Regions from separate parts of the Streptomyces sp. NPDC050422 genome, predicted to be linked through region 1. Evidence: riboswitches for the same ligand, from Rfam matches in the RefSeq annotation. Region 1 holds a riboswitch; each other region holds the start of a gene.
The links. A riboswitch is a leader RNA that binds a small molecule or an ion and turns the genes downstream of it on or off. The one in region 1 is predicted to bind cyclic di-AMP.
Positions count from the first base shown of each region.

Region 1 (7,190 bases):
GCCGAACGGGTCGTGTTCCTCGGCACACCCGTCGACGACACGGCGGCCACGGATCTGATCGCCCAGTTCATGTACCTGGAACACGACGCTCCCGACCGGCCCGTCTCGCTCTACATCAACTCCCCCGGCGGCTCGTTCGGCGCCATGACCGCCGTGTACGACACCATGGCGTTCCTCACCTGCGAGGTGGAGACCTTCTGCCTCGGCCAGGCGGTGGCCGGTGCGGCCGTGCTGCTCGCGGCCGGAGCCCCGGGCAGACGCCACGCGCTGCCGGGTGCCCGGGTGATGGTGCAGCAGCCCGAACTGGCCGAGCCGGTACAGGGGCAGCCGTCCGACCTGGAGATCGAGGCGCGGGAACTGGCCCGCATGCGCGAGACCCTGACCGGCATGCTGGCCCGTCACACCGGCCGCCCCGCCGCGCAGATCACCGCCGACACCGAGCGCGATCTGATCCTCGACGCCGAGGGCGCCAAGGACTACGGGCTGGTCGACCACATCGTCCGGAACCGCGGCCCCCTGCCGCCGCACCCGGTGCGGTGAATTCATCATGCATTCACCCGAGTTCGCGCCCCTGCCCGCCCTGACCCGGGCGGAGGGCGAGTTCATCGACCGCTATCTGCAAGTCCTCGACCAGGTGGGCCGGATCAATCCGGCGCACGGAGGCGACACGTACGGCGCCCTGCGCGCCGCCCAGGCACTGGCCTCGTACTCGGTCGCACTGCGGGACGCGCTGGTGTTGATGCACGAGCGGGGCGAATCCCGGATCCACGCGGTCACGTTGACCCGGGCGCTGCGCGTACTGGACGGCGAACGGCGGGCCGGGCGGGTCACCGTCCCGCCCGGCCCGCCGAGTTGATCAGCTCCCCGGCCCGACACGCCCGACGCGTCGACCCAGTTTTCTCGCTCGTTCGGCGTAGGCGTTACTTCGCACGAGGGACAACTCGATTTGCACTTTCGAGGTGGACTATGGGTGAAATCCCCCGTTCCGCCGCTGGTACCGCACCACCCGGCGCGTGCCTACAGTTCTCCGAAAAGCCATCTACCCACCCGAACGGGGTAATCGTGACGAGCCTCACATATGGCTGTTTCGCCTCGGAAATCCGGCACTGGGTGAGTCAAGATCCCTGGGACGACAAGCCCCCGCCACCGCGGCGGGGCGGTCCGGGCGGACGCCGAGTCCTGCCGCCGTCCGGATGCCTGGTCGACAGGAGTGGATCGGCAGGAGTGGAGGACCCAAGCACACGGGCCGACCGGACTTCCGGTTGTCCCTCGGGGTGAAGCCGCATCTGCGGCCGGGCGACTTCGCCGGCCCGAACCCGACAGGTCATCCTTCACAGGCGGCTGACGAAGGGTTGCGCATGACTGCGCAGGTTCATGTCCCGTCTCTGCTTGCCCGGGCCACTACGGCCTCGCTGATGACTCTCGCCGCCGTCGGCGGCACGTTGTTCGTCCCCGGTGCCGTGACCGACGCCCAGGCCGCGACTCATTCGATGAAGGCCCTCAACATCGCCGCGTCGAAGAAGGGTGCGCCGTACAGGTGGGGCGCCACCGGACCCAGCCGCTTCGACTGTTCCGGGCTGACGCTCTACTCGTTCAAGAAGGCCGGGAAGAAGCTCCCGCGAACGGCCCAGCAGCAGTACAACAAGACCCGCCACATCTCGTCCTCCAAGCGGCAGCGCGGCGATCTGGTCTTCTTCCACTCCGGCCGCAGCATCTACCACGTGGGCATCTACGCGGGCAGCGGCAAGATCTGGCACTCGCCCAAGACCGGGGCCGTGGTCCGCCTGGAGAAGATCTGGACGAAGAGCGTCTACTACGGGCGGGTCCGTTGAGGCCGCTCCCCCGGTGCGCCAAGGGCAGGCCCACCGAAGCCCGCCGCCCCCGCCGATGCCTCCGCGTCAGCGCAGCAGCGGGCCCGTCACCAGGACCACCCCCAGCACGGTGAGTACCGCGCCGCTGCCGCCCTCGATCGCCCGGGCGGTACGCGGCCGGCGCAGCCACCGGCCGAGCCGGTCCACCAGCAGCGCCACGGCCGGGAACCAGATGAGCGCCATCAGCACAACGATGGCGGCCAGCAGCAGCGTCCTGGGCAGGGGCGCGGCCCCGGCCGGCACGAACTGCGGCAGGAGGCTGAGGAAGAGCACGGGCGCCTTGGGGTTCAGCGCGTTGGTCAGAAAGCCCTGACGCAGCGCGCGGGCGGTTCCCTGAGTGGCCCGCCCGCCGTCCCCGTCCCCGTCGCCCGCCCCGGCGTCCCGTGCGGACCCGGCGCGGAGCCGAGCCGCGTACAGGGCGCTGATGCCCAGGTAGAGCACGTACGCACCACCGAGGAGTTGGACCGTCCGGAACAGCACCGGCACCGCCACCAGCACAGCGGCGAGTCCGGCGACGGCGAGCGCCGTGTGGACGAGCAGGCCCCCGGCGACCCCCAGCGCGGTCGCCACCCCCGCCGTGCGCGAGACGAGGGCGTTGCGTACGACGACGGTGAAGTCCGCGCCGGGCAGTGCGACCATGACGGCGGCGACCCCGAGGAATGCAGTCATTTGAGCGTCCATGGCTCCACCCTGGCCCCGAACAGCCTTTAGCATGTACTTGCAATCTTCTGGGTCTGCCAAAAGGAACGCTTAATGTACGACCCCACACGGCTCGCGGCGCTGGTGGCGGTCGCCGAGGCCGGTTCGATCACCCGGGCCGCCGCCCGCCTGGGCTATACCGCCCCGGCGCTCTCCCAGCAGCTCGCCAAACTGGAGCGGGAGGCCGGGGCGGCGCTGCTGGTGCGCCACCACCGGGGCGCCCGGCTGACGGCGGCGGGCGAGCTGCTCGCCGGGCGCGCCCGGCGGGTCCTCGACGAGATGGAGCAGGCCCGCCACGAACTGGCCGGCCTGGCCGGGCTCTCCGGCGGTCGCCTGCGGGTCGGCACCTTCACCACGGCGGGCATCCATCTGCTGCCGCCGGTGCTCAGCTCGTTCCGCCGGGCACATCCGGACGTGGAACTGACCGTCACGGAGTACGAGCCCCCGGGCGGAGTGGCCGCGGTAGCGGCGGGCGAGGTGGATCTGGCGCTGACCCACGCCTATGAACCGGGCGCCGCGACAACGCCGCCGTCAGGTGTCCTGTCCGAGCCACTCCTGGTCGAGGAGCTGGTGCTGATCACGGCCGTCGGGCAGGTGCTGGCCGACGGCAGCGGGCGGCTGCCGGTGACGCGGCTCGCGGGACGGCCCCTGATCAGCAGCGCGCCCACACATCCGCCGCGCCGCGGTGTGGAGAGCGCGCTCGCCGAGGCGGGGGCGCTGCCTGCGGTGGTGTGCGAGTCGCCCGGCTATGCGCTGGTGTGCGCGCTGGTCAGTGCGGGCATCGGGATGGCGGTGGTACCCGAGATGGTGGCGGCGATGTCGCCGACTCCGCTGTCCGTACGGCGGTTGGAGCCGGCCGCGTTCCGCCGGACGATCTCGGTGGTGCACCGCGGCGACCGTACGAGCGCCGCGGCGGCAACGCTGCGGGCCCTGTTGCGCAGCGGATTCGGACGGGCCGCGGCGCCGCAGTGACCGGCGTGCACGGACGGGTCGGTCACAGCTGGGCGGGCAGGTGCCACGGCAGCGCGATCCAGACGGTCTTCCCGCCGTCCGCTGTCGGGGTGACGGTCAGCCGGCCCCCGTACTCCTTGGCCAGCGCACGGATGATCACCATGCCGCGGCCGTTGTCCTGCTGGACGGCCGCCGGAAGTCGCTGGGGCCAGCGGGGGTGACTGTCCGTCACCCCCAGGCGCAGCTGCTCCTCCCGCTCCAGCCGAAGGTCCACGGTGAAGGTGGGTGACTGTCCGAAGGTGTGCTGGACCGCGTTGGTCGCGAGCTCCGAGACGATGAGCCGGACCGTGTCACCCGTGTCCGTACCGTCGGGCAGTCCCCATTCGGCCAGTACCCGGGCGACATATCTCCGGGCCGATGAGACCGAGACCGGCTCGCTCGGCAGAGTGACACGTGCTTCTTGATGGTCTGCCATGGCGAGCCGTCCCTTTCCCACCCGGAAGCGACCCCGCGATCGGTGGTCCGGGTTGTGCTTCGCGCCAGATTGCCACTGATGCTGCCCTCTGTAACGGCGATCCACCAAGATATGCATATATCTGTCGCTCAAAGCGGTGAACTCTGCCCCGGATGCCCCGTCAGGGCGCCACACTGTCCGCTCGGCAGGGAGTGGGAGGGAGGCACCACATGCGGCACGGCCCTGCGGTGCGACGCCGCAAGCTCGGGGAGGAGCTGCGGAGTCTGCGCCATGCGTCGGGACTCACGAGCCGGGACGCGGCCCGTCTGCTCGGCTGGCACCAGTCGAAGGTCAGCCGGATCGAGACCGGCGTGAGCGGAGTGCAGCCCGGTGATGTGACCCGGCTGCTCGACGCGTACGGCACGGACGACCCGAAGTTGCGCGAGGTCCTGGAGGCGCTCGCGGGTTCGGCAGGCGGCGGGGGCGCGGGATGGTGGCACGCGTACCGCGGCCTGATCCCGCCGCAGTACCGCGACTTCATCAGTCTGGAGTCGCAGGCGCGCACCGCCCGCACCTTGGAGACTTCCGTGGTGCCGGGTCTGTTGCAGACCGCCGACTACGCCCGCGCGGTGACGCGGGCTTCGCTCGACGGGCTGCCCACCGGACAGCTCGACTCACTGGTGGAGGTGCGGCTCGCGCGGCAGGGGGTCCTGCGGAGTGATCCCCCGCTGAGGTTCAGCGCGGTGCTGGACGAGGCGGTGCTGCGACGGGAGGTCGGCGGCCGCCGGGTGATGCGGGAGCAACTGCGCCATCTCAGCCGAGTGGCCCAACTACCTCACGTGCGCCTTCAGTTGCTGCCCTTCTCGGTGGGCGGCTATGTAGGCCTCACCGGTCCTTTCGTTATCTTCTCTTTTCCGCACACTTCTGATCTGGATGTGGTCGTTCTCGACCATTTGATGAGTAGCCTCTACCTGGAGCGGAAAGAAGACCTCGAGGCGTACAGCTCGGCCTTCCGCACTCTGCAGGCACACGCGCTGTCGCCGGAGCACTCGCTGGACCTGATCGCCGCAATCGACCGCGACGGTCAGTGAACCCGGACTGCCCGAGGGGGGCGTCATGTCGGATTGCCTCGCACAGCACGCGTTACGGTGGCGGCGCAGCAGCCGCAGCACGGGAATGAACAACTGCGTGGAGGCCGCGCCGTTCGGCGGCCGGCGACTGGCCGTGCGCGACTCCAAGGACGTGTCCAGGCCGCCTCTGCAGTTCTCCGCCACGGCCTGGACGTCCTTCGTCACCGCCCTGAACGGCGGTTCCGTGCGCTGAGCCCGCGCCCGGGTGCTGCGGGGTGACGGTTTCCCGGCGTGTCAGCGGGCCGGAGCGGTCCGCCGTACGGCCGGCGTGTCAGCAGGCCGGAGCGGTCCGCCGGACGATCGCCACCGCGTGGGCGATCTGTTCGTCCGTCAGGTCGGCGCGCGCGGTCAGCCGCAGCCGGGAGACGCCGTCCGGCACGGACGGCGGCCGGAAGCACCCGACCGCCATGCCGGCCGTACGGCAGTCGGCCGCCCAGCGGACGGCCGCCTCGGCCGAGGGTGCGCGTACGGAGACCACGGCCGCGTCGGGACGGACCGCGGTCAGGCCGGCGGCGGTCAGCTGCTCGTACAGTGCGGTGGCGACCGTACGGGCCCTGTCCGCGCGTGCCGGTTCGCGGCGCAGCAGCCGCAGGCTGCCCAGTGCGGCGCCGACGGCGGCCGGTGCGAGCCCGGTGTCGAAGATGAACGTACGCGCGGTGTTGACCAGGTGGTCGATGACGCGGGCCGGGCCCAGGACCGCCCCGCCCTGGCTGCCCAGGGACTTGGAAAGGGTGAGCGTGGTAACGATGCCGTCGCCGCCCGCCAGACCGGCCGCGGCGAGCGCGCCGCGGCCTCCCTTACCTAGCACTCCCAGACCGTGCGCGTCGTCTACGAGGAGCGCGGCACCCTCCGCGCGGCAGGCGTCGGACAGTTCGTCCAGCGGTGCGGCGTCGCCGTCGACCGAGAAGACCGAGTCCGTGACCGCCAGCGACCTGCCCTGGTGCGCGTGCAGGGTCTTGCGCACCGCCTCGGGGTCGGCATGCGGCACGACGGCGGTCTCGGCCCGCGACAGCCGGCAGCCGTCGACGATCGAGGCGTGATTGCCCGCGTCCGACACGATCAGGGAGCCCCGGCCGGTCAGGGCGGTGAGCGCCGCGAGGTTGGCGGCATAGCCCGACGACAGCACGAGGGCCGCCTCGAAACCGCAGAAATCGGCCAGTTCGCGTTCGAGCTCGGCGTGCAGCTCGGTGGAACCCGTGACCAGCCGGGAACCGGTGGCGCCGCCGCCCCAGCGGCGCGCCGCGTCGGCCGCCGCGGCGGTCACGTCGGGATGCCGGGTCAGGCCGAGGTAGTCGTTGCTCGCGAGGTCCAGCAGTTCCGGTTCGGCGGCTCGCGGCCGGAGCGTCCGAACGAGTCCGGCGTCCGCGCGACGGCGAGCCTCCTCGTCGATCCAGTCGAACGGGGCGAAGGACATGGGCAGGTCCCTTTTGTAGGCAGCTCACAGACCCTAACCGCGCGCGCAGCCGGGCATGGTGTGGCAATGCACACACCCTCTGCGGGCTCTGTTGTCCGGTTCCTCCTTGGCTCGGAGCGGTGCCGTGCGTCAGGATCATCGCCATGGACCTCCTGAACACGCTGGTGGACAAGGGGCTGCGGCGCGAGCTGCCGACCCGTGAAGAAGCGCTCGCCGTACTGGCGACCCCGGACGACGAACTGCTCGACGTGGTGGCCGCGGCCGGAAAGGTGCGCCGTCAGTGGTTCGGACGGCGGGTGAAGCTGAACTATCTGGTCAACCTGAAGTCCGGGCTCTGCCCCGAGGACTGCTCGTACTGCTCCCAGCGGCTGGGATCCAAGGCCGAGATCCTGAAGTACACCTGGCTGAAGCCCGACGAGGCGTCGAAGGCGGCGGCCGCGGGAGTGGCCGGTGGCGCCAAGCGCGTGTGTCTGGTCGCCAGCGGCCGGGGACCGACCGACCGCGACGTGGACCGGGTCTCGCAGACCATCGAGGCGATCAAGGAACAGAACGAGGGCGTCGAGGTGTGCGCCTGCCTCGGACTGCTCTCCGACGGCCAGGCCGACCGGCTGCGGTCGGCGGGCGCCGACGCCTACAACCACAACCTCAACACGTCCGAGGGGACGTACGGG
Region 1 is NZ_JBITIE010000006.1:252,407-259,596, forward strand. It holds gene ACIBJG_RS11020 (ATP-dependent Clp protease proteolytic subunit) at 1-540, shown strand, start outside; gene ACIBJG_RS11025 (hypothetical protein) at 548-856, shown strand; cyclic di-AMP (ydaO/yuaA leader) riboswitch at 1,161-1,355, shown strand; gene ACIBJG_RS11030 (C40 family peptidase) at 1,359-1,832, shown strand; gene ACIBJG_RS11035 (LysE family translocator) at 1,899-2,552, opposite strand; gene ACIBJG_RS11040 (LysR family transcriptional regulator) at 2,625-3,542, shown strand; gene ACIBJG_RS11045 (ATP-binding protein) at 3,565-3,996, opposite strand; gene ACIBJG_RS11050 (helix-turn-helix domain-containing protein) at 4,206-5,066, shown strand; gene ACIBJG_RS11055 (DUF397 domain-containing protein) at 5,092-5,298, shown strand; gene ACIBJG_RS11060 (8-amino-7-oxononanoate synthase) at 5,377-6,519, opposite strand; gene bioB (biotin synthase BioB) at 6,663-7,190, shown strand, end outside.

Region 2 (7,190 bases), on a different contig from region 1:
CGACGGACGTCCTCATCGGTCGTCGAGTCGGCCTTGTCCAGCTGCTCGAGAACGTGGTTGCGCAGGCCGATGGCCTCCTCGATGCCCTTCATGCCGATGCCCTGTTCGGCCAGGCCGGGGATCGGGAAGGTACGGGAGACGGCGCCCATCGCGATGACCAGGTAGTCGAAGGGCAGCTCGTAGGCCTCGCCGACGAGCGGCGCAACCGTGGCGACCTTGCGGTCCTGGTCGATGGTCGTGACGCGGCCGGTGAGGACCTCGGCCTTGGGCAGCACGCGTCGCAGCGGGACGACGACATGCCGAGGCGAGATGCTGCCGGCAGCAGCTTCGGGGAGGAAGGGCTGGTAGGTCATGTACGACCGGGGGTCGACGACCGTGACGGTCGCCTCTCCATAGCGCATCTTCTTCAGAATGCGCCGAGCTGCGTACAGGCCTACGTACCCACCGCCTACTACGAGGATCCTGGGACGCTCCGTGGTGCTCATGCCATCGAGTATCCACCCCCCTCGGGGGGCATGCTCGTGAGCCCCTTCACAAGGTATGGCCCACCCTCTGCTACACTTCGCCGCCCGCGTGACCCAGGTCATGGCCCGACAGGGGAACCACAACACCCTGGCGAACGTTGTTCACCGCTTGTGAGCTGGCGCTTGAGCCACCGGGCAGGGTGGACCACCCCTCGGATTCACACTCCCGCAACGTACCCGGAACCGCCCCGTCCGCGAGGCGGGTGACCCCGTGCACCCTCCCGCGGGCCCGTTCGGAGCAGAAGTCCGGCCCAGGGGGCCCAATTCCTTGTGAAGAAGTTCACGAACTTCGTCGCGCCACGTCTCCGAAGGTGCCCGCAGGACGGTCCCAAGCAGCTCAAAGGTGCAGGCCGGAGTGCCGATGAGCGGCGTTCGCGGGCACCTGCGGACCGGCCCTGGCGGGCGCCTGCGGACCGGACCTAGCGGGCCGCGTAGAAGGCGATGCCGTCGAGGATGTCGTGCTCGCTGACGACGACCTCGCGGGCCCCGGTCCGCTCCATCAGGGCCAGCAGGATCAGCGCCCCGGAGGTGATCACATCGACCCGGCCCGGGTGCATCGCGCCGATCGCCGCACGCTCGGCGTGGGTGGAGGCGAGGAGCCGTCCGGTGATCTCCCGCACCTGTTCCAGGGAGATCCGGGAGTGATGGATCGCCTCGGAGTCGTACTCCTCGAGCCCCAGCGCGATGGCGGCCACGGTGGTGACCGTCCCGGCGAGGCCGACGAGCGTGGCCGCCGAGGTGAGCGGGACGGTCTCCTCCGCGAGGTCCAGGGCGGCGGCGACGTCGGCCCGGATCGCGTCGATCGCGGCCGGTGCGGGCGGGTCGCTGACGACACCGTCCCGCATGAGGTGGCGCTCGGTCATCCGGACACAGCCGATGTCCACGGACCGGGCGGCCCGCACCCGGTCATCGCCGACGACGAACTCGGTGGACCCGCCGCCGATGTCCACGACGAGGTACGGCTTCGGGAGGTCGTCGCGCCCGACGAGCTCCTTGGTGGCCCCGTCGAAGGAGAACTCGGCCTCCTGGTCGCCGGTGATCACCTCGGGCTCGACGCCCAGGATGTCGAGCACGCCACGGACGAAGTCGTCCCGGTTCTCCGCGTCCCGCGAGGCGGAGGTGGCGACGAACCGCACGCGCTCCGCACCGTGCTCCTTGATCACCGCGGCGTACTGCCGACAGGCGGCGAAGGTCCGCTCCAACGCCTCGGGGGCGAGCCGGCCGGTACGGTCGACGCCCTGCCCCAGCCGGACGATCTCCATCCGCCGGTCGAGCTCGACGAGCTCCCCGGTGTCGGGGTCGGCATCGGCGACCAGCAGCCGGATGGAATTGGTACCGCAGTCGATGGCGGCCACACGCGTCATGAGTACTCCCACATCAAGGGAAATCAAGCCCCTCCGCCGCCGAAATCAAGCCCCTCCGGCGATTGAGGAGCAGGGGTCGAGGGGCAGCGCCCCCAAATCAAGCCCCTCCGGCCCCGGCGATTGAGGAGCAGGGGTCGAGGGGCAGCGCCCCCAAATCAAGCCCCTCCGGCGATTGAGGAGCGGGGGTCCGGGGGCAGCGCCCCCGAGGAGGGAACCTCAGCCCTCGTCCGAGCCGGCCCCGCCGCAAGGCGAAACGCACGGCCCCTTGCGCCACCACTCCGGCAGCATCGCGATCGCCTCGTCCCCGAGCGGGTTCACCCCCGGCCCCGCGGCCAGCGAGTGCCCGACGAGCACGTGCAGGCACTTCACCCGGTCCGGCATGCCCCCCGCGCTGGGGAAGCCCTCCAGCACCTCGATGGCGTCACGCCGCGCGATGTAGTCCTCGTGCGCGGCCCGGTAGGCCGCGGCCAGCTCGGGGTCCGTACCGAGACGCTCGGTCATCTCCTTCATGACCCCGTTCGCCTCCAGCGTGCCGATCGCGGAAGCCGCACGCGGGCACGTCAGGTAGAACGTCGTCGGGAACGGCGTACCGTCCTCCAGCCGGGGCTGCGTCTCGACCACGTCCGGGTTGCCGCACGGGCAGCGGTGCGCGATCGCGCGCAGACCGCGCGGCGGGCGCCCCAGCTGCTGCTGGAACGCGGCGATGTCCGCGTCGGTGGGCGCGGTGGACTCGGTCTGGGGAGGGGGCGTTTCCATGCCTGCCTAAAATTCTGATCGGACTGCTCGAACTGCGGTTCTGCAGAGCTGAGGGGAATACGGGTCAGCCGCGGTCGGCGCTGTCGACGCCGTCCCACAGGTTGGAGTGCCAGGGCCGGTCGGTCTCCTCCGGCGTCCCGTTGCGCTCCTTGACCGCGTCGGGGTCGACCACGGTGTAGCCGGTCTCCCCGGGAAGAAGGTAGTGCAGGTGCTCGCGGGCCAGCCGCTTGACGTACGCGTCGTCCTGGAGCCGCGCCTTCTCGTCGCGGAGCTCCTCGGTACGGGCCTCGGCCTCCTGCGCCAAACGCTCCTGGTCGGCGATCTCGTCGCGCTGCGACACGTACTGCCGCATCGGGTACGCGAGGGCGACGATCAGTGAGCAGACGATCAGGGCCAGGAAGGCGGCCCGGCCGGTGAGCCGGGAGCGGCGGGCCTGACGGCGGTTCTGGGAGCGGTAGACACGGGCGGCGGTCTGCTCACCGAGCAGCCGCAGCCGGGTCGCGGTGGAGAACCGGTCCCGGTCCTTCGCGGCCATGTCTCCGCCTCCCCATTACGCACGTCCGTCCCCGCACACGGTACGGGACCGAGTGCGGGGACGGACGGAGGCCGGGGCACTTGACCCCGCCGGGCTTCATCGGACCTGGGTGTCAGCCCTTGAACCGCGGAAACGCCGAGCGGCCCGCGTACACCGCGGCGTCGTCGAGGATCTCCTCGATGCGCAGCAGCTGGTTGTACTTGGCGACACGGTCCGAGCGGGCCGGGGCGCCGGTCTTGATCTGGCCGCAGTTCACGGCGACCGCGAGGTCGGCGATGGTGACGTCCTCGGTCTCGCCGGAACGGTGCGACATCATGCACTTGAAGCCGTTGCGCTGGGCCAGCTCGACGGCGTCCAGCGTCTCGGTCAGCGAACCGATCTGGTTGACCTTGACGAGCAGGGCGTTGGCGGAGCCCTCCTCGATGCCACGGGCCAGACGCTCCGGGTTGGTGACGAAGAGGTCGTCACCGACGATCTGCACCTTGGCGCCGATCTTGTCGGTGATGACCTTCCAGCCGGCCCAGTCGTCCTCGTACAGCGGGTCCTCGATGGAGACCAGCGGGTACGCGGAGACGAGCTCCTCGTAGTACTCGGTCATCTCGGCGGCCGAGCGGGACTTGCCCTCGAACTCGTACGTGCCGTCCTTGTAGAACTCCGAGGCGGCGACGTCGAGCGCGAGCGCGATGTCCTTGCCCGGGACGTAGCCGGCTTCCTTGATGGCCTCGACGATGAGGTCGAGGGCCGCGCGGTTCGACTCCAGGTTCGGCGCGAAGCCGCCCTCGTCACCGAGACCGGTGGACAGGCCCTTGGTCTTCAGGACCTTCTTCAGCGTGTGGTAGACCTCGGCGCCCCAGCGCAGGGCCTCGGAGAAGGACTCCGCGCCGATCGGCGCGATCATGAACTCCTGGATGTCCACGTTGGAGTCGGCGTGCGACCCACCGTTGAGGATGTTCATCATCGGGACGGGCAGCAGGTGCGCGTTCGGGCCACCGAGGTAGCGGAACAGCGGCAGGTCCGAGGCCTCGGACGCGGCGTGGGCCACGGCGAGCGAGACGCCGAGGATGGCGTTGGCGCCGAGCGAGCCCTTGTTCTCCGTGGCGTCCAGGTCGAACATCGCCTGGTCGATCAGCCGCTGCTCGGTCGCGTCGTAGCCGACGAGCTCCGGGCCGATCTGCTCGATCACGGCGAGGACGGCCTTCTCGACGCCCTTGCCGTGGTAGCGGTTGGGGTCGCCGTCGCGAAGCTCAATGGCCTCGAACGCGCCGGTGGAGGCGCCGGACGGAACGGCAGCACGACCCGTGCTGCCGTCGTCGAGGCCGACCTCGACCTCGACCGTGGGGTTTCCGCGGGAGTCGAGGATTTCCCTGGCTACGACGACGTCGATGGACGGCACGAGGCATCTCCTTCTGGGATATGACGCTGGTGGTGCAGGGTCGCTTTGGCCTTGCGACAAGAGCCTAACCGGCCGGGCCGCCGCAACCGGCCGACCGCCCGTCCCCTGGGACGAAAAAGGACCCAAGGGCAGGCACAGCGGGGCAAAAGGCCGGAAATTTACTGACTAGTAACCACAACAGTTGAACGATCAACGCAGAAACCGGCCGACCCCGGCCCGGTCCGCACGGGGGAAGGTGCGCACCGGGCCGGGGCGGCCGGAGTGTTCAGCGAGGAGAGATCGCGACTACTTCGTCAGGTGGAGCTGCTGACCCGGGTAGATCAGGTCGGCGTCCGAGATGATGTCCTTGTTCAGCTTGAAGATCTGCTCCCAGCCGCCCTTGACCTTGTGGTCGGCGGCGATCTTGCTCAGGGAGTCGCCGGTGACGACCTTGTACTCGCCGTCACCCTTCTCGACCTTCTTGCCGGTCGGGGTGGTGACGGTCTTCGACTCGGCCTTGGGGGCGGTCGAGCGGTCCGAGCGGTTGGTGGAGGGGGCCTCGGTGTGCTCGGCCTTCTTCGGCTCGGCCTTCTGGACCGGCGCCTCCTGCTTCGGGGCGGACTCGGCCTTGGGGGCGGTCTCGGTCTTGGTGGCGGAGGAGCCGGTGTCGACGCCCGGGTCGACACCGTCGTTGCTCAGGTTGCCGGCGCCGGCGCAGGACCAGGCACCCGGACCCTGCATGTCGAGGAGCTTCTCGGCGACCGCGATCTGCTGCGACTTGGTGGCCAGGTCGGCGCGGGCCGCGTACTGCGTACCGCCGGCGGCTGCCCAGCTGGACTGCGAGAACTGCAGGCCACCGTAGTAGCCGTTGCCGGTGTTGATGGACCAGTTGCCACCGGACTCGCACTGGGCGACGGCGTCCCACGTGGAGACGGAGGCGGCGGACGCGCCGGTCGCACCCATCAGGGGTACGGCGATGGCGGCACCGGTGACACCGGCGAGCGTGGCGATACGGACGGCCTTGGACGGGCGACGGTGCTTGTTGCCCTTGCGGTTGAGCAGCATCGAGACTTCTCCTCACCGACGCCTACGAGGTGAGCTGTCGGGTTCGGGCCAAGTGAGTTGCCCGGTCGCACGTCCTTGCGCACGACTTCACCCCAAGCCGGTCCTGATGCGTCTTGCGACGATCGGGCCCGGCGCTTACCTGGGTCCCCCGCTCCTGCCTACGGCGCTTTACGCGTCTGTTCCCTTCGACCGACGGCAGGATTCGGCGTGACGATCGACGGGGCCCGCGGTGCGAGCGGTTCCGACCGTAAACACACCCAACCCTCATATCCAAAGATGGACATACCGGATAAACAGCCCTTCCTTGCATCCCAAGAACCCCTATTTGCGCAGGTGGGAACGGATGCGGCGGGACCTCCCGGACAAGACACGCCAGTTCACGCAAAGAGACCCATGTCTCACTTAGTCAAAAGTGGGACATAGGCCTCTTAACTACCCCAGCTTTCGGGGTGTTCTCAGCTGATCATCAGACTGTGCTCATTCGGCCTTCACGCCGAGATCGAGGCTCTGGCCAGGCAGGATGAGGTCCGGGTCGGATCCCACCTCCGCTTTGTTGGCCTCGTACAGAGCCGTCCACCCGCCGGGCAGCTTCTGTGCATCAGCAATCGCCCAGAGGTTGTCGCCTGCCCGGACGGTGTACGTGCCGTCAGCAGCCGGGGCACCGGTGTCGCGTGCGTCACCGTCACCTCGCGAGGCATGCCGCCCCGCGTCCCGGTCACTGCCGCTCCCCCGGGTCTCCTCGGGAGCCGGCGCGCCGCGGTGCTTGCCGGCCTTCTCCTGGCCCCCGGAGGGGCCCTCCTCGGCGCCGGAGGCGTCGCCCGAGGGCGTGGTGGAGGGTGTGGCGGACGGCGTGGCCGACGGGGACGCGGACGCGTCCGGCTCCTCGCTCTCGCCCTTCGCACCGTCTGCCGGGGTCGCAGTCGCCTCCGGTGACGCGTCGTCCGACGCGGCGGCGTCCCCGGAGGGATCGGAGGGATCGGAGGGATCGGAGGGATCGGCGCTCGCGGACGGGTCCGCGCTGCTTCCGGTGGGGTCGACGGACGGAGTGCTGCCCGGGTCCACACCCGGAAGGCCGCTGTCCGGGACGAGGCCCGAGATGACCGCACAGCTCGGCCACGCCTTCGGCCCCTGGTCGTCCAGGACCTTCTCCGCCACGGCGATCTGCTGCGAGCGGCTGGCGAGGTCCGCGCGTTCGGCGTACGACTCGCCGCCGTACGACTTCCAGACCTCCTGCGAGAACTGCAGGCCGCCGTAGTAGCCGTTACCGAGGTCGGCGCTCCACATGCCACCGCTCTCGCACTCGGCCACCCGGTCCCAGGTCGAGGCGTCGGCGGCGTGCGCACCTGCCGCGCCGAGCAGCGGGATGGCGATGGCCGAACCGGTCACGCCTGCGGCGACGATGATCGCGGGTGCCTGCCGAGGGCGACGGTGTCTGCCGTTAGCGGAGCCCATGGGGATGCCTTCCGTGTGACTGACGAGTGACTGGTGAGTCGAACGGTGAACCTAGCGGGACTCGAACGCATGTCACAAGTCGATGCAGCAGAGATCACGTGAAAGTCACAGAGTTGACAGAG
Region 2 is NZ_JBITIE010000024.1:13,147-20,336, reverse strand. It holds gene ACIBJG_RS32105 (NAD(P)/FAD-dependent oxidoreductase) at 1-485, opposite strand, end outside; gene ACIBJG_RS32100 (exopolyphosphatase) at 944-1,888, opposite strand; gene ACIBJG_RS32095 (DUF501 domain-containing protein) at 2,105-2,644, opposite strand; gene ACIBJG_RS32090 (septum formation initiator family protein) at 2,709-3,179, opposite strand; gene eno (phosphopyruvate hydratase) at 3,292-4,572, opposite strand; gene ACIBJG_RS32080 (transglycosylase family protein) at 4,858-5,616, opposite strand; cyclic di-AMP (ydaO/yuaA leader) riboswitch at 5,621-5,792, opposite strand; gene ACIBJG_RS32075 (transglycosylase family protein) at 6,094-7,068, opposite strand.
Region 2: it holds a riboswitch for cyclic di-AMP, as region 1 does, so the genes downstream of both, ACIBJG_RS32080 (transglycosylase family protein) here and ACIBJG_RS11030 (C40 family peptidase) in region 1, are expected to answer to the same signal.

Region 3 (7,190 bases), 130 kb from region 1:
CGCCGGTCGTCATGGCCCGGGGGGCGATCTCGCGCCCCGGGGTGCCGGGGATACGGCTGCTGCGCGAGGTGGCGTTCCGCCGGGTCCCGGCGTCGTACTGGTAGAGAGTGAGGTCGGTGCGGTCGGTCACGGCCAGCTGGTCGCCGGGGATGTCGGGGCTGAAGTGCGCGGCGGCGAGAGCGCCGCCGAACCTGGCGCCGGCCGCGGGTTCCCCGGCCTGGAGCCAGTCGCTGTCCGCGCCGGAGAGCCCCTTCGCGGAGCCCCACAGGACGACGACGCCGCCCGCGTCGGTCAGCGGTTCGATGTTCTCGCCCGGGAGTCCCACGACCGCGTCGTCGTACCCGTCCCCGTCCAGGTCACCAGTGGCCAGGGCCCGGCCGAAGTCGTCGCCGGCCTCGGCGGCGCCGGGCACTCCGGTGGTGTTCTGGCTGAGGACGGCGCCGCGGACGGTTCCGATGCCGCCCGGCCCGCCGTACTGCACGGTCACGTAGCCCGCGCCCTTCCTTCCGTCGACGGTCCCGCCGGGCGCGCCGATGAGCACGTCGTCGTAACCGTCGCCGTCGAAGTCGGTGTTGCGGTCGTGTGCGCGCGTTCCGCCGGGGGTGCCGGCGTAGGCGGAGGGCGCGGCGATGGCGGCCCCTGCGATCAGGAGGAATGCGGCCGCGACAACGGCGGCGGAACGGTTGGTGCGCACGAGCGGCTCCTCGGTTCAAGGATGACCGGGCGGGGAGGCCGGTCCGGCCGATCGGGCCGGACAGACCGCTGGGCCGGGGGGACGCCGGGAAGGGCCCGTTGCCTTCCCGACGCCCTGTTTGACCGGCGCTGCGGCACAAGGGTTGTACGGCACGGCAAAAGGGGCGGAAGGGAGCAGTTCAGCCCCCTTCCGCCCCTGCTCACGACTCCGCCCGGGGGCGGACCCGCAAGGGGTCAGTAGGCCCCGAAGACGTTGTCGATCGAGCCGTACGTGGCCGCCGCGTAGTTGCACGCGGCGGTGATGTTGGCGACGGGGTCCAGGATGTCCAGCGAGGTGCCGGGCACGTGGAAAGCGTCGAACGTGGGCTGGATGACCTGGAGCAGGCCCTGGGACGGGGTGCCGGCCGCGGCGTTCGAGTCCCAGTTGTTGACGATCTGCGGGTTGCCCGAGGACTCGCGCAGGATGTTGCGGTGGATGCTGTCGTAGGTGCCGGGGATGCCGTTCTCGGCCATGACGGCGAGGGACTCCTTGATCCAGCCGTCGAGGTCGTCGGTGTACGCCGTCGCGGCCTGCGCCGGAGTCGTCTCGGTCTGCGCGGGGGTCGTGTCGGCGATCTCCTCGGCGACGGGCGTGGCCGTCGTCCGCTCGGAACGGTCGGCGCGGTCGGCACTGTCGGATCGGTCGGCCGACGGCTGCGAGGCACTGCCGGACGTGTTCTCCGCCTTGTACTCGCTCTTGGTCGCGGCCTTGGGGGCGGCGGCCGCGGACTTGGCACCGATGGTCAGCTTCAGGCCCGGGTGAATCAGGTCGGGGTTGCCGCCGACCACGTTCCGGTTGTCCTTGTACAGCTGCTCCCAGCCGCCACTGAGGGAATGCCCACGGGCGATCTTGGAAAGCGAATCTCCGGAGACCACGGAATAGATGGTGGACTCGGCCTTCTGTGCGGCAATTTCCTTGCCCGCAACGGAAGTCGAGGCTGCGGCCTTTTCTGCCACGACCGGCTTGACCGGCGCGGCGGAGGCCGATCCGGCAGCGATCAGGGGGAGCGCGAGAACGGCTCCGCCTGCGCTCACGGCGATGAAACCGCGGGTCAGGGAGGTGGACTTGGAACGACGGTGGTGACCCTTGATGGGCATGGCGCTTTTCCTCTCCGCCGCCTGCGAGGTGAGCTGTCGGGTTCGGACTGGAGATGCCCGGTCGCACATGGCGACTTCACCCCAAGCCGCTCCGGAAATCCGGACCGGCGTCAAACCTGGGTCCCCCGCTCCTGCCGTACGTGAGTGGTGTCGGGTTACCGGACGGCGGCAGGATTCGGCGTTCCATCCGGATTGACGGCGACCGTAAGCGAGAAAGGCCGGGCGAAACAAGCCCGGAATTCGTGATCACAATTGATGCGCAAGATCAATCAAAGGAAATGTGCGACACCGGTCACACCGACGCGGGTCAACTTTCTTGGCGCATCAGGGAACCGGCACCTCCGGTTCCGCGTCAGGGGTCGAAAACGTGACGCTGGCCACTGCGCCCGAAAGGGGCGTTTTGGTGGCTTTGCGAGCCTGTGGCCGGTAGAAACGCGACCCTGTTGAGCATTTCCGACTAATGCGAATAATCGCTTAATCAGGACAATACGGTGCGAGTGTCGGCCGGGCCGCCACCGCGGCACGGCTGCGCGGTACCACGACCGGTGAGCCGTCGCCCGGGGCGGGAAGAATGTCCGCGTCCAGCGCGTACAGCTCCTTCACCAGCGCCTCGTCGACCGTCTCGCGGGGGGCGCCCCGGGCGATGACGCGGCCGCCCTTCATGGCGACGAGCAGGTCGGCGTAACGGGCGGCGGCGGCGAGGTCGTGCTGGACCATGACGACGGTGCGGCCGGTGGCCGCGACCTCGCGGACGAGTTCCAGCACCTCGACGGCATGCCCGAGGTCGAGGGCGCTGGTCGGTTCGTCGAGCAGGACGACCGGGGTCTGCTGGGCCAGGACCATCGCGAGCCAGCACCGCTGGCGCTGACCGCCGGACAGCCGGTCGACGCGCTCCGCGGCCAGCGCGGTGGTTCCGGTGGCGTCCAGTGCGTCGCGTACCGCCCGCTCGTCCTCGCGCGACCACTGGCGCAGCAGCCCCTGGTGCGGGCTGCGGCCGTAGCGCACCAGGCCGGCCACGGTGACCGCCTCGGGGGCGCGCGGCAACTGGGGCAGCAGCGCGACATGGTGCGCGGCCTTGCGCCGGCCGGTCTCCCAGATGTCGGTGCCGCCGATCAGGACCGTGCCGGTCTCGGGCCGGTGGAGCCGGGCGACGGTCCGCAGCAGGGTCGACTTCCCGCAGCCGTTGGGGCCGACGATCGCGACGACCTGTCCCGCGGGGACGCTGAGGTCGACGTTCTCGACGACGGGGCGGCCGGGGTATCCGGCGTGCAGGCCACGGACTTCGAGGCCGGCGTCGAAGCCCGCGTCGTTGCCCGTCTCGAAGCCCGCGTCGTTGCCCGCTTCGAAGGCCGCCTTCGCGCCGGTCGGATTCTCGGTCATGTGCGGCTCACGCCTTTCCGGCGGCCGGGTCGGGCCGCAGCAGTACCCACAGAAGGAAGGGGCCGCCGAGGACGCTGGTGACGACCCCTACCGGCAGTTCGACCGGAGCGGCGACGCGTCCGATCGCGTCGGCCGCGGCGATGAGCGCGGCTCCGGTCAGTGCCGAGCCGGTGACCGGGACACGGGTGGGCCCGGTCAGCCGCTGGGCGAGGATCGGTGCCGCCAGGGCCACGAAGGCGATGGGGCCGCCGACCCCGACCGCCGTGCCCGCCAGCAGCACGGCCAGGACGAGCGCGACGGTACGCACGCGCCGCAGGTCGACGCCGAGGGAGCTCGCCACCTCGTCGCCGAAGCGCAGCAGTTGCAGGCGGTGCCCGGCCGCGAGCGAGAGCGGGACGAGGAACAGCAGGGCCACGGCCAGCGGCACACCGGCGTCCCAGTCGCGTCCGTTGAGGCTGCCGACGGCCCAGAGGAACACGCCGCCCGCCGTGTTGTCGTTCTCGCGCGACATGATCAGGTCGCCCACCGCGCCGATGAAGGTGGAGACGCCGATCCCGGCCACCAGCAGCCGGTAGCCCGCGCTGCCCGCTCCTCCGGCACTCAGGACGACCACGACCGCGGCGGCCACGGCACCGATCGGCCCGAGCCACCAGTTGCCGACCATGCCGGTGGCGGACCCCGCGGCGGCGGCGACCACGGCAGCGGTGGCGCCCTCGTTGACGCCGACCAGGTCCGGTGTGGCGAGCCGGTTGCCGGCCAGGGTCTGGGTGAGACAGCCCGCGATTCCGAGGGCGGCACCGACCAGCAGGCCGGTGAGGACGCGGGGCAGCCGGAAGTCCCGCACGATCATGACGGTCCCTGCGTCGCCGGTTCCGAGCAGTCCCGAGAGGGTCTCCGAAAGGCTCATTCCGGTTGAACTCGCCATCACCGCCAGCGTGATGAGGAGGGCGAGCAGCGGAAGAAGCAGCGCGGCGGCGAGCGCGCTGCGCTTCGGCAGGAGCCAGGACAGCGTTCCGGTGCGGAGCACGACGCTGTCGGGCGGGGTCACGTCCGTCATGCCGGGACCCCTGCCGTGGACAGCCGGGAGGAGCGGGCGATCCACACCAGCAGGGGGCCGCCGACGAAGGCGAGCAGCACGCTGACCGGGGTCTCCCAGGGCCGGATGACGATCCGCGCGAGAATGTCCGCGATGATCATGATGTCGGCCGCGATCAGGGCGGACAGGACCAGTTGGGCCGTCATCCGGGCTCCGGCCAGAGCCCGGGCGGCGTAGGGAGCGAACAGCCCGAGGAAGGCGATGGGGCCGGCCACGGCGACGGCGCAGCCGGCGAGCAACGAGACGGCCCCGGCGACGACGAGCCGGATCCGGCCGGGGTGATGCCCCAGGGAGCGGGCGCCGTCGTCCCCGAGTCCGAGTGCCGCCAGCGGCCGCGCACAGCCGAGCGCGGTGAGCAGGCCGACCGCGATGAGGGGCAGGAGGGGCAGCAGGTCGGAGATCCGGATGCCGGCGAGTGAGCCGATCGTCCAGTAGCGGTAGGTGTCGAAGGTCGACTGAGTACCCAGCAGGACGTACGAGGTGAGGCCGTGGAAGGTGGCGCCGAGCGCCGATCCGGCCAGGACGAGCCGCAGCGGCGATCCGCCACCGCGTCCCGACGCGGCGAACAGGAGGACGGCCGCGCTCGCGACCATGCCTCCGGCCAGGGCCCACACCAGCAACGAGGCGGGTGAGTCCGCGCCGAAGAAGGTGAGCCCCAGCACCACGGCGAAGGCGGCTCCCGAGTTGACGCCGAGCAGCCCCGTCTCGGCGAGGGGGTTGCGGGTGGCGGCCTGCAGGAGACATCCGGCCGTCCCCAGGCACGCTCCGACCAGGATCGCGGCGAGTGTGCGCGGCAGGCGTACGTCCACGACGGCCAGGCGCAGTTGCGCGTCTGCGCGGGCGGCCGGGTCGCCGACGAGGTAGTCCCAGGCGCCGCCCGTCGAGCTCGACCCGGTGCCGATGAGCAGGGACAGCAGGACGAGGGCCGGCAGCAGGAACACGAGACCGGTGGCCGCCCACACGGCCGCGCGCCCTTCCCGTGGCGGGACTTCGACGGGGCGGGGCCCGGTGACGGGCTGTCCCCCTTGGACGATCGACATATGGTTAGCCTAACCTAAGTACGTCGGGCGGCCGGCGGCGGGTCCCAGGGCTCCCCCCTGCCCTGAAACGGCGTCAACCGCCGTGCCGCGTCCCGCTTCGGCAGGGCGGGGCACCCGTCCGGACCGTCCCCCATCAATCGAACGCAAACGGAGATTCCAGGCCATGGCGCCGAATTCGACCTTCTCTTCCCGTGGCCTCGCCCGACCGTCGGTGGCGGCCTCCCTCATCGGCATCTGCGCCCTGGCGATGACTGCCTGCGGATCCTCCGAGGCGTCGGACGGATCCGCCGGCTCGGCCGCCTCCACGTCCCCGGAGACGGCCCAGCTGACGGATGCGACCGGGACGTCCGTGAAGGTCCCCTCGACGCCGCAGCGCGTGGTGGTCCTCAGCGAGATGGACCTGGACGCGGCCCTCGCGCTGGGCGTGAAGCCGGTGGGCCTGACCGCCGGACGCGGCCAGAAGGGTGCCCCCGGCTACCTCGCCGACCAGGCGAAGGGCATCCCCGTGGTGGGTGCGGTCACCGGCCCCGACATCGAGAAGGTCGTCCAGGCGAAGCCGGATGTGATCCTCGCCGGTCAGCTCGCCGACGAACAGGTCCTCCAGCAGCTGCGCAAGGTCGCGCCGACGGTCGTCACGATCGACGGCACCAAGGACTGGAAGAAGGCGCTCTCCCTCACCGGCAAGGCACTCGGCCGTGAGAACAAGGCCGCGTCGTTCCTCGCCGACTACGACACCCGGGTCACCGCACTGAAGAAGGACCTGGGCGCGGAGGCGGGCAAGAGCGTGTCCGTCGCCCGCTACTCGGCCAAGGGATCGGCCGTCATGCAGCAGGGCGTGTTCATCAGCGACGTCCTGAAGGACCTCGGCTTCACCCGCCCCGGCATCCAGAACGAGAAGGGCGAGGGCCACTCCACGCCGATCAGCGACGAGAACCTCAAGGAGATCGACGGGGACTGGCTCTTCATCGGCACCCTCACCTCCACCGGATCGGACCAGGGGCTCGTGGGCGAGCTGTCCAAGAAGCCGGCGTACAAGCAGCTGGAGGCCGTGAGCAGCGGTCAGTCGACCGTGATCGACGGCACGAAGTGGACGAGTCTGGGCGGCGCACAAGCGGCCGTCTCGGTGCTCGACGACATCCGCAAGGCCATGGTCAAGTGAACCCCGCCCCGGAACTCACCGGCCGGCTCGCCCTCGTGACGGGGGCGGGCCGCGGGATCGGCGAAGCGGTGGTGCACGCCCTCGTCGAACGCGGCGCCCGCGTCCTGGCCACCGACCTCGCCGCCGACGGCGTGACCGCGCTCGCCGCTACGTACGGCGAGCGGGTCACGGCCCGCACGCTCGACGTCACGGACGCCGCGGCCGTCGACGCACTCGTCGCCGAGGCCGAGGACACGCTCGGCCCCCTGGACATCGCGGTCAACGTCGCCGGAGTACTGCGGTGTTCCGCGGTCGCCGAGCTGACGGACGAGGACTGGGCGGCCACCTTCGCCGTCAACACCGACGGAGTCTTCCACGTCTCCCGGTCGGTCTCGCGCCGGATGGCCGGACGCGGTGCGGGCAGCATCGTCACCGTCGCGTCCAACGCCGCGGGCATCCCCCGTACGAGCATGGCCGCGTACGCGGCGTCGAAGGCCGCGGCCGTCATGTTCACCAAGTGCCTCGGCCTCGAACTGGCCCCCCTGGGCATCCGGTGCAACACCGTGTCACCGGGCTCGACCCTCACCGACATGCAGCGCGGCATGTGGCCGGCCGGAGACGAACACGCCGCAGCCCGGCGGGTCATCGACGGGGACGGGGCGAGCTACCGCACCGGCATTCCGCTCGGCCGGATCGCCGACCCGTC
Region 3 is NZ_JBITIE010000006.1:119,589-126,778, forward strand. It holds gene ACIBJG_RS10435 (esterase) at 1-694, opposite strand, end outside; gene ACIBJG_RS10440 (transglycosylase SLT domain-containing protein) at 928-1,830, opposite strand; cyclic di-AMP (ydaO/yuaA leader) riboswitch at 1,836-2,021, opposite strand; gene ACIBJG_RS10445 (ABC transporter ATP-binding protein) at 2,305-3,210, opposite strand; gene ACIBJG_RS10450 (FecCD family ABC transporter permease) at 3,218-4,267, opposite strand; gene ACIBJG_RS10455 (FecCD family ABC transporter permease) at 4,264-5,346, opposite strand; gene ACIBJG_RS10460 (ABC transporter substrate-binding protein) at 5,510-6,505, shown strand; gene ACIBJG_RS10465 (2,3-dihydro-2,3-dihydroxybenzoate dehydrogenase) at 6,502-7,190, shown strand, end outside.
Region 3: it holds a riboswitch for cyclic di-AMP, as region 1 does, so the genes downstream of both, ACIBJG_RS10440 (transglycosylase SLT domain-containing protein) here and ACIBJG_RS11030 (C40 family peptidase) in region 1, are expected to answer to the same signal.